3 linked regions of the Catenuloplanes niger genome follow. The protein of the gene in region 1 binds, or shares a complex with, the protein of each later gene. Links are inferred from orthologs where the notes say so. Each region holds a gene or a part of one and is shown in the gene's direction. Other genes may lie near its edges.

Region 1 (3,477 bases):
CGGATACGAGTCGCGGCCAGCTTCGACAGGGGTTCGCGCACGTGCCGGGCATGCCGTCCTGGCAGTATGCCGCATCCGTCCCGGTCTGCGCGTTCAGCCCGCGTGAGGCCCGGTGCCGGCCGGGCCGGTGGCCGGATCGTCGACGCGAATACGCCGGCCCAGGTCGCGGACGGTGACGGCCCCACCGCGCCGTTCCCGCGTCGGCGGTGGCGCGTCGGTGGACCGCGCGGCGGCTGTACAAATGAAAACGGGAACCGTTATCGTCTAGGCTCTGTGAAAGGAGCCGACGATGGCCGTCCCGAAGCGCCGTACCGCGCACGCCGACACCCGGCACCGCCACGCCCGGGCCACGCTCACCGTGGTCTGCGGCTTCCGGCCGGACGCCACGCTCGCGGTCGCGCGCGCGGTGCCGGCCGGGGCGGCGGGCGCGCTGCTGGTCAGCCACGACCTGTCCGGGATCCGGGACGGGGTCCTGCGCCGCCGGGTGACCACCGCGACCGCGGTCCTGGAGGACGAGCCGGTCACGCTGGTGCACGGCTGCGTGTTCTGCACCCTGCGGGAGGAACTGTTGCCGCTGCTGGAGCGGCTCGCCCGTACCCACGACGGTCGTGATCTGGTCCTGGTGCTGCCCGAGGCGATCGAGCCGCGGATGTTCGCCGAGGCCTACGCCCACCACCACGCCGCGCACCGGCACCTGCGGATCGGCGCCTACGTCACCGTCGCCGACGCCGCGCACCTGCTCGACGACCTCGACGGCACCGACGACCTCACCGACCGCGGCCTGCACGCCGCCGACGACGACCGGCGGTCCGTCGCCGAGGTGGTCTGCCATCAGCTCGAGTACGCGGACACGGTCGTCCTGCACGGGGAGGCGCCCGGCGGCGGGCTCGAGACGGCCCGGCTGCAGATCCTGCTGCACCGGCTGGTGCCCTGGGCGACACACCTGCACGTACCCGCCGGCCCGGCCACGTTCCCGTCAACGTCAACGTCAACGTCAACGGCGCGGCATGAGCCCGGCATCCCGGACCCGCTGATCCGCAGCCTGGAGGGATACCCGGTCGGCGTGGACGAGCCGATGCCGGACTGCGGCGTGGTGTCGCTGCTGTTCCGGGCGCGCCGGCCGTTCCATCCCGCGCGCCTGCACGCGCTGCTGGAAACCGTGACCCGCGAGACGGTACGGGCCCGCGGCGTCTGCTGGATCGCCAGTCAGCCGGACACGGTGCTGGCCTGGGAGTCGGCCGGCTGCGCGGTGTCGCTCCACGCGCTCGGCCACTGGCTCGACGCGCTGCCCCCGGCCCACCTGGCGCACGCCGGCGACCGGCGCCGGCTCGCCGCCGACCTGGACTGGGACCCGTACTACGGCGACCGGCACACCCGGCTGGCCTTCGTCGGGATCGACACCGACGCCGCCGACCTGCACCGCGACCTGACCGCCTGCCTGCTCACCGACCCGGAACTGGCCGAGGGCGCGGACGGCTGGCGCGGCTGGGACGACCCGTTCGCCGGCTGCTTCCCGCTGCCGGCGCTCACCCCCGCCTCGCTCACGTAGGCGTACCCACGAAAGGAACCACCGCATGAAGTCCGGAATCCACCCGTCCTACCACTACGTCGTCTACCGCGACCGCAGCGCCGGCTTCTCCTTCCTCACCCGGTCGACCGCCACCAGCGACCGCACCGTCGAATGGGAGGACGGCAACACCTACCCGGTGCTCGACGTCGAGATCTCCGCCGCCAGCCACCCGTTCTGGACCGGCCGCCAGCGCCTGCTCGACACCGCGGGCCGGGTGGAGAAGTTCCGCGCCAAGTACGGGCTGACGACACCCCGGTGACACAGTCCCGGCGACGTGCGTCGCGGCTGAACAGCCGTCGCGGCTGAACAGCCGTCGCGGGTGAACAGCCGTCGCGGCTGAACAGCCGTCGCGGGTGAACAGCCGTCGCGGCTGAACAGCCGTCGCGGGTGACGGGCGTCGCGGTCCGCCGGTCGCCGGAACCGGCCGGCGGACCGCGTGTGCTAGTGTCCGGCGCGAGTCGACCGCATCCCGACGGATGCCAGGGAACTCCGGTGCGAATCCGGGACTGGCGCGCAGCGGTAAGGGCGACGGCGGCACGACAACGCCACTGGGGAGCTTCTTCCTGGGAAGGCCGTGCCGCCGGCTGACCCCGAGTCCGAAGACCTGTCGGCTCACCGCTGTCGATTGGACTCTCGCGATCAGGGTCTCCAGACCCGAGAGGCCCCCTCGCTGTGGACCTGAGACCACCCCGCCGGCTGCCGTTCTGGCCGCTCATGATCGTGCTGGTCGTCGCTACGGTGCTCAGCGTGATCGGCTCGCTCGGTTTCGGCTCCGAACGCATCCCGCCGGCCGACGTGGTCGCGGCCGTCACCGACCGGCTCACCGGTGCCGCCCCCGGCCGCTGGGACGTCATCGTCTGGGAACTGCGGCTGCCCCGGGCGCTCATGGCGGTGGTCGTGGGCGCGGGCCTGGCCGTCGCCGGTGCCGGGATGCAGACCCTGGTCCGCAACTCGCTGGCCGACCCGTACCTGCTCGGCATCAGCTCCGGCGCCTCGGTCGGCGCGACGGCCGCCATCACCACCGGCGCGCTCGCCGGCTTCGGCATCTACGCCGTCTCGGCCGGCGCGCTGCTGGGCGCGGTCGGTTCCGCGGTGCTGATCTGGCTGATCGCCACGGCGCAGGGTGGCCTGACCCCGTTGCGGCTGGTGCTGTCCGGCGTGGTGCTCTCCTCCGGGTTGTCGGCGATCGCGTCGCTGCTGGTCTTCCTCAGCGACGACGCGCGTGCGGCGAACTCGGTGATGTTCTGGATGCTGGGCAGCGTCGGCGGCGCCACCTGGGAGAAGTTGTGGATCCCCGCGCTGCTCGTCGTCGTGCTCGCGGCCGGGATGCTGGCGATCCACCGCTGGCTGGACGCGCTCGCCGCCGGGCCGGAGACCGCTGCGGCACTCGGGGTCGGCGTGGCCGGCCTGCGCACGACGCTGTTCGTCGGCCTGTCCGTGCTGGTCGGCGTGCTGGTGGCGGTGAGCGGAGGCGTCGGATTCGTCGGGCTGATCGTGCCGCACGCGGCCCGGCTGGTCGTCGGCGCCCGGCACCGCGTCGTCCTCCCGGTCGCGGCGGTGACGGGCGCGGTGTTCCTGGTGTGGGTGGACGTGCTCGCCCGGGTGGCGGTGCGGCCGCAGGAGATCCCGCTGGGCGTGGTGACCGGTGTGCTCGGCGCCCCGCTGTTCCTGCTCCTGATGGGCCGCTCCCAGTACCGGTTCGGTGGCGACCGGTGACCGCGCTGCGCCTGGCCGGCGTCGCCGCCCGCCTGGGCGGCCGCACCGTGCTGCGCGACGTCGACCTCGAGGTCCCGGACGGTACGCGGCTGGGGATCATCGGCGTGAACGGCGCCGGCAAGACGACGCTGCTGCGGGTGCTGGCCGGCGTGCTGACCCCCAGCGCCGGAACCGCGCTGATCGCCGACGGA
Region 2 (3,279 bases), 5.5 Mb from region 1 along the record:
TAGACCGCGCCCAGCATCAGCGCGATGAACAGCGAGGCGTTGTATCCGATGCCGAGGAAGAACGCGACCGGCCAGGCCGCCATCGCCCAGCAGGTCCGCACCGCCACGGCCGGGCTGAACTCGACCTCCGTGAGGCGGTAGAGCAGCGTGTACATGGCGAACATCGCGACCGCGGCGACACCGATCGCGGTGAACTTCGCGCCGCCGGGCAGCAGCATGTCGGCGCCGCGGACCAGCATCGGGTAGAGCGGGAAGAACGCCGGGTCGACCGGATGGGTGCCGTAGCCGTTCTCCGCGAGGCGGGTGAAGACCATCGCGTCGTAGCGCCACCAGCCACCGCGCAACAGGTCCACGAACCCGATCGGGTTGCCGTGCGGCCGGCCGTACTGCGTGAAGAGCGTGACGGTGATCCAGGCCAGGTAGGAGGAGGCCCAGACCGCGCCGCCGATCCGGATGGCGGGCCACCAGGACTGCCCGGGGCCCTCGGGCGCCGTCGGGGCGGCGGGCCGGGCGGCCGGCGGCGTCGCCGTGTCGGATGTGGGAGTGCCGGCCTTCGGAGTGCCGGCCTTCTCGCCGTTCTCGGCCGTGCGCTGGGTGGGTGTCTCTGCGGGCACGGCGGCTGATCATGGAGCCAGTCGGGGCGTACGGCAAGCGGATGTCCGACTCAGGGGCGAAAAGTTCTCAAGAATTAACCTAAGCGGCTCTCGCGTCCCCGGATTTGGCGATGGCGGGACGGCCCGCTACTCTTGGTCGAAGTTTCACCCATAGACCGCTGGTCGCCGCGCCTCCCGGTGCGGCCGAAGGTCCCGTCCGACGGGCGACCCGCGCAGGGCGAGCGCTGGAATTTTGGATCCGCCGCGGTTTCGTGCCGCGCCCGGCCCCGTGCGCTGTCCTGCGCCGGGGCTTTCTCGTTGTTCGGGGCAGACCAGCCGCAAGCAACGAGAAGGGAGGGACATGGCGGACAAGCCGGTTCGGGCCGACAAGGCCACTGCCGTCGCCGAGCTGACGGAGCACTTCCGTAACTCGGGCGCCACCGTGCTCACCGAGTACCGGGGCCTGACGGTCGCGCAGCTGACCAAGCTGCGGCGCTCGCTGGGTCGCGAGACCACCTACGCGGTCGCGAAGAACACGCTCGCGAAGCGGGCTGCGACGGACGCGGGCATCTCGGGCCTCGACACGCTGTTCACCGGTCCTACCGCGCTCGCCTTCGTTTCCGGCGACCCCGTCGAGGCGGCGAAGAGCCTTCGTGAGTTCTCGAAGGCCAACCCCGCGCTCGTCATCAAGGGCGGCGTTTTCGAGGGCAAGGCCATCTCGGCCGCCGAGGTCAACAAGCTCGCCGACCTCGAGTCCCGTGAGGTGCTGCTGGCCAAGCTGGCCGGCGCCATGAAGGCCAACCTCAGCAAGGCTGCTGCGCTCTTCCAGGCGCCGCTGTCCAAGACCGCCCGTACGGTGGCCGCGCTGCAGGACAAGCGTGAGAAGGAGGGCGCGGAGGCCGCCTGAGGCCCTCGCGCTCGGTAAGACCCCAACCAAAGACCTGACCCGCGAGCACGCTCGCGTGTTGCAGAAGCAAGAGGAAGGACCGCCGACATGGCGAAGCTCAGCACCGACGAGCTGCTCGACGCGTTCAAGGAGATGACGCTGATCGAGCTCTCCGAGTTCGTGAAGCAGTTCGAGGAGACCTTCGACGTGACCGCCGCCGCGCCGGTCGCGATCGCCGGCCCGGCCGGCCCGGCCGCCGTTGCCGACGCGCCGGAGGAGAAGGACGAGTTCGACGTCGTCCTCGAGGCCGACGGTGGCAAGAAGATCCAGGTCATCAAGGTCGTGCGCGAGCTGACCGGCCTGGGCCTGAAGGAGGCCAAGGACGTCGTCGAGTCGGCGCCGAAGGCCATCCTCGAGAAGGTCAACAAGGAGACGGCCGACAAGGCCAAGGAGAAGCTCGAGGGCGAAGGCGCCAAGGTCACCCTCAAGTAAGTCCTGCGTTTCCGCGAAGGCGGGTGTCCCGGTCGGGGCACCCGCCTTCGGCGTTCGCGAGTGGCGTGTGTCACTCCCGAACCCCGGTGCCGGCCGTCGGCGCGGCGGTGTCCGGGTGGCCGGCGAGGAAGGCCGCAGGTCGTTCGTACCGCCGCGGGGGGATGCTGTTCGGCATCGTCCGATTGCGGACCGTATTAGGTGATCATTAAACCGTGTGATCCCCCAGGGTTATTGCCGGATTTACGGCTTATGTGGCCCGTTTTGAGCGCTTGTCGTCGATCACCGGGCTCCGACCCGCCTCGCAAGTCTTGACGTGGGCTGTGGGGGCAGGCACGCTAAACGGCAGCAAGACCTTCCGCGCTTGCGACGGCCCCGCCCCGGGTAACACCGGGGACGAACCGACAGAGTCACGCCGCGTTCCGAGCGGCCCGGCGAGCACCGATCAGGTGCGCCCGGCCTGTTCCGCGGCGACCTGTGGTGGGGGGCTGGACAGCGGTTAGCCGTGCGGCTACACTGCTAGTTTGCGCTGCCTTCTCACTACAGCCCTGCCCTGGAATGCTCAGACCGGTCATTCCGCCCATGCGGGGTCAGTTGGGGTGCGCGCATAACGGCCGTTTTGCAGCACCGGTCCTCGGAAGGACGCATCTTGGCAGCTTCCCGCCCTGCGAAGACCAGTCGTACGTCGAGCGCATTCGCTCCCCGCCGAATTTCCTTCGGCAGGATCACTGAGCATCTTGAGGTTCCGAACCTCCTGGCAATCCAGAACGAGTCCTTTGACTGGCTTGTCGGCAACGAAGCTTGGCAGAACCGATCGGCTGACGACCCGAACGCACGTTCGGGCCTTGCGGAGATTCTCGACGAGATCAGTCCCATCGAGGACTTCTCCGGCACCATGTCCCTCTCCTTCTCCGCACCGCGCTTCGACGAGGTCAAGGCCTCGATCGAGGAGTGCAAGGAGAAGGACCTGACCTACTGTGCCCCGCTGTTCGTGACCGCGGAGTTCACCAACAACACCACTGGCGAGATCAAGAGCCAGACGGTGTTCATGGGTGACTTCCCGATGATGACCCCCAAGGGCACGTTCATCATCAACGGCACCGAGCGCGTCGTGGTCAGCCAGCTGGTCCGCTCGCCCGGCGTCTACTTCGACAAGCAGCCGGACAAGACGTCCGACCGCGATCTCTCCAGCGTCAAGGTCATCCCGAGCCGGGGTGCCTGGCTGGAGTTCGACATCGACAAGCGCGACACCGTCGGTGTCCGCATCGACCGCAAGCGCCGGCAGGCCGTCACGGTCCTGCTCAAGGCGAT
Region 3 (3,102 bases), 5.6 Mb from region 1 along the record:
CGAGTCGGCGGACGGCCCGGCGGCGCGCAGCAGCGCGCTGACGGCCGGCGCGGAGGTGAACGTGACCGCGTCGACGAGGCGGCCGGCGATCAGGTCGACGAGGCGGTGCAGCGGCGCCGGATCGGTCGGCGGGCCCCAGCGGTAGACCGGGACCTCGATCACCCGGGCGCCGGCCGCCTCCAGGGCGTCGGAGCACTCGGGCTGCCGGTCGCCGTGCAGCTGCATCGCGATGGTCTTGCCGGCGACGCCGTACTCCTTGAGGTGCTCGACCACCTCCTCGCAGCTCTCCGAGTCGGGCGACCACTGGTCCTGCAGGCCGGCGGCGCGGATCGCACCGCGGGCCTTGGGGCCGCGGGCCACCATGTAGGCGCCGGCCAGCACGGCCCGGAGCGGCTCGCCGAGCCCCCAGCCCTCGGCCGCCTCCAGCCAGCCGCGCATGCCGATGCCCGTGTTCGCCATCACGATGTCCGGTGGGGTGTCCAGGCAGGCGCGGGTGGCGGCGCGAAGCTCGGTGTCGTCGGCGATCGGCACGATCCGGAGTGCGGGCGCGAGCACGATACGGGCGCCGCGCCGCTCCAGCAGGGAAGCCAGTTCGTCCCTGCGCCGGTCGGCGGTGACCCCGATCGTGAAGCCGCTCAGCTCGTCAGACATCTGTGGAGGGGGTCACGGGCGCACTCCCTGAGTAAGCAGTGGGCGAGGAGCCGCGGCGGGTCCGGCCGGTCCACCGACGGGCACGCGACGAACACGCCGTCCTCGGCGTCGACCCGCTCCCACGTCACGCCTGCGCTTATCGACCGTGCCTCCGGCCGGTCCGCACCGCGGCTCCTCTGTGCCGGCGGGGCGGTTCGGCAGAGAACCGCGCTCGCCGGGTGTCGAACCGGGGAACCGGCTCGGCGTCACCGCCAGGTCCGTCCTCAAGCCTGGCGGTGGCTGGGGGCGGCCGGTGCGCGCGCGGCGAACCCGGGGTGATGACACCCCGTCATGCCGCCTGTACGCGATTGCACCCGCCATGTCGGAAGAGTGCCGGGGGGCGGTTTCGCTCGGACGTCTTGATTGTTTTGAGCCTGTTAAGAGCCGCTCACGCTCCCCGATGCCCGTTGGTCAGGGGCCCCGAGCTGCCGTTTTGACCCTGGGTAGGGAGAGCGGGTATCGTTGCCTGCTGTTGTGCGATGGCTAGCGATATGCCGGTCACGTCACCGTCACCAGCCCCTGTGCTTGCACCGATCCGGCCTTGTGTTCGCGCCGATGTCGGACGGGCGCAGAGCTTCTCCGTCCCGCTGCGACGTGGAAAAGAAGGTCGGGGTAATCTGGTGTTTCGCGTGCGTGCTGGATCGACGCCAAGCGCGCGACTTCAGACCGACGACGAGACAAGGTAGACCTGTGCGTACGTACAGCCCGAAGCCGGGTGAAATCGAGCGTCAGTGGCACGTCATCGACGCGTCTGACGTCGTGCTGGGCCGACTGGCCACCCACACCGCGACTCTGCTCCGCGGTAAGCACAAGCCCACTTTCGCGCCGCACGTCGACACGGGTGACTTTGTCGTGATCATCAACGCGGGCAAGGTGGCTCTGACCGGCAACAAGCGGCAGACCAAGGTGGCGTACCGCCACTCCGGTTACCCGGGTGGTCTCAAGCAGATCGGCTACGACGAGCTGCTGACCAAGCGCCCCGAGCGCGCGATCGAGCTCGCGGTCAAGGGCATGCTGCCCCACAACAAGCTCGGCCGTCAGCTGATCAAGAAGCTGAAGGTCTACGCCGGCGCTGAGCACCCGCACGAGGCGCAGAAGCCGGTCCCGTTCGAGATCACGCAGATCGCGCAGTAGTAGCGCAGGCGAGAGAAGAAGCATGACTGACATCGACGAGCAGACGCCTGCCGCTGACGCGCCGGCGACCGACTTCGACACCGACACCACCGTGGCCGTCGCCGAGGCGACCGAGTCCGAGGTCGAGGCCGCTCCGGCGACCGCGACGCTGACTCGCGTCCCGCGCGGCGAGCGCCCGATCCAGACCGTGGGCCGCCGCAAGGAAGCCATCGTCCGGGTCCGCATCGTTCCGGGCACCGGCAAGGTGACCTGCAACGGCCGCGACATCGAGGCGTACTTCCCGAGCAAGGTGCACCAGCAGCTCATCCGTGAGCCGCTGGTGACCACGGAGAAGACCGAGGTCTTCGACGTCATCGCGAACCTGCGCGGCGGCGGCATCACCGGCCAGGCCGGTGCGCTGCGCCTCGCGATCGCCCGTGCCCTCATCGCGAACGACGGCGACGACCGTCCGGCGCTGAAGAAGGCCGGCTTCCTCACCCGGGACGCCCGGGTCAAGGAGAGCAAGAAGTACGGTCTCAAGAAGGCTCGCAAGGCGCCGCAGTACTCGAAGCGCTGACCTTGCCGGTCTGACGCTGACGGCCAGGCAAACCGCCCTCGCGGGTGGTTCGCCTGGCCGTTTGCTGTTGTACGAAGTCTCCCCGCATGTAATACGCGACTGAAAGGTCGCACCACCGCCGTGTCATGGACGAGGATGCGGCGGTCGACGACGTACCACCGAGATCAGGCGAGGGAAGGACGGCAATGGGGCGGCTCTTTGGCACCGACGGCGTGCGAGGCAAGGCCAACGCGGATCTGACGCCGGAGTTGGCGATGTCCGTGGCGGTCGCGGCCGCGCACGTGCTCGCCGAGGCGGACCACAGCCACCCGCCGCTGGCGATCGTGGGCCGTGACCCCCGGGCCAGCGGTGAGATGCTGGAGGCGGCCGTGGTCGCGGGTCTGGCCAGCGCCGGGGCGACCGTGCTGCGCGTGGGCGTGCTGCCCACGCCGGGCGTGGCATACCTGGTGGGCGAGACCAAGGCGGACTTCGGCGTGATGGTCTCCGCCTCGCACAACCCGATGCCGGACAACGGCATCAAGCTCTTCGCGGCCGGTGGGCACAAGCTGCCCGACGACATCGAGGCGAAGATCGAGGCGGCGATCGAGGCGAACAACGGCGGCTGGACCCGTCCGGTCGGTGCCGCGATCGGCCGGGTGCACGACCTGCTGGACGGTGCGGACCACTACGTGAAGCACCTGGTCGCGGCCACGCCGCACTCGCTCGAGGGCATCAAGGTCGTG

The links.
Region 2: J2S44_RS40145 (region 1) and rplL share a complex: the UniProt entries of both Escherichia coli proteins name them as parts of the 50S ribosomal subunit. The link is inferred for Catenuloplanes niger from one-to-one orthologs.
Region 3: J2S44_RS40145 (region 1) and rplM share a complex: the UniProt entries of both Escherichia coli proteins name them as parts of the 50S ribosomal subunit. The link is inferred for Catenuloplanes niger from one-to-one orthologs.

What each region holds. Positions count from the first base shown.
Region 1 is NZ_JAVDYC010000001.1:9,146,069-9,149,545, reverse strand. What follows is about bases 401-3,201. They hold J2S44_RS40145 (type B 50S ribosomal protein L31), read left to right. Parts: upstream 401-1,574; coding sequence 1,575-1,829; downstream 1,830-3,201. Other genes in these bases: J2S44_RS40140 (FecCD family ABC transporter permease), read left to right, coding at 2,285-3,201; J2S44_RS40150 (GTP-binding protein), read left to right, coding at 401-1,549. Also shown: more of J2S44_RS40150, read left to right, coding at 290-400; more of J2S44_RS40140, read left to right, coding at 3,202-3,286; J2S44_RS40135 (ABC transporter ATP-binding protein), read left to right, coding at 3,283-3,477.
Region 2 is NZ_JAVDYC010000001.1:3,618,988-3,622,266, reverse strand. The notes cover bases 338-3,279. They hold rplL (50S ribosomal protein L7/L12), read left to right. Parts: upstream 338-1,587; coding sequence 1,588-1,971; downstream 1,972-3,279. Other genes in these bases: rpoB (DNA-directed RNA polymerase subunit beta), read left to right, coding at 2,618-3,279; rplJ (50S ribosomal protein L10), read left to right, coding at 955-1,500; J2S44_RS15755 (mannosyltransferase family protein), read right to left, coding at 338-614. In the rest of the region: more of J2S44_RS15755, read right to left, coding at 1-337. UniProt on the Escherichia coli protein: The binding site for several of the GTPase factors involved in protein synthesis (IF-2, EF-Tu, EF-G and RF3). Is thus essential for accurate translation.
Region 3 is NZ_JAVDYC010000001.1:3,551,071-3,554,172, reverse strand. Bases 338-3,102 are described here. They hold rplM (50S ribosomal protein L13), read left to right. Parts: upstream 338-1,380; coding sequence 1,381-1,824; downstream 1,825-3,102. Other genes in these bases: glmM (phosphoglucosamine mutase), read left to right, coding at 2,566-3,102; rpsI (30S ribosomal protein S9), read left to right, coding at 1,847-2,380; J2S44_RS15420 (uroporphyrinogen-III synthase), read right to left, coding at 338-651. In the rest of the region: more of J2S44_RS15420, read right to left, coding at 1-337. UniProt on the Escherichia coli protein: This protein is one of the early assembly proteins of the 50S ribosomal subunit, although it is not seen to bind rRNA by itself. It is important during the early stages of 50S assembly.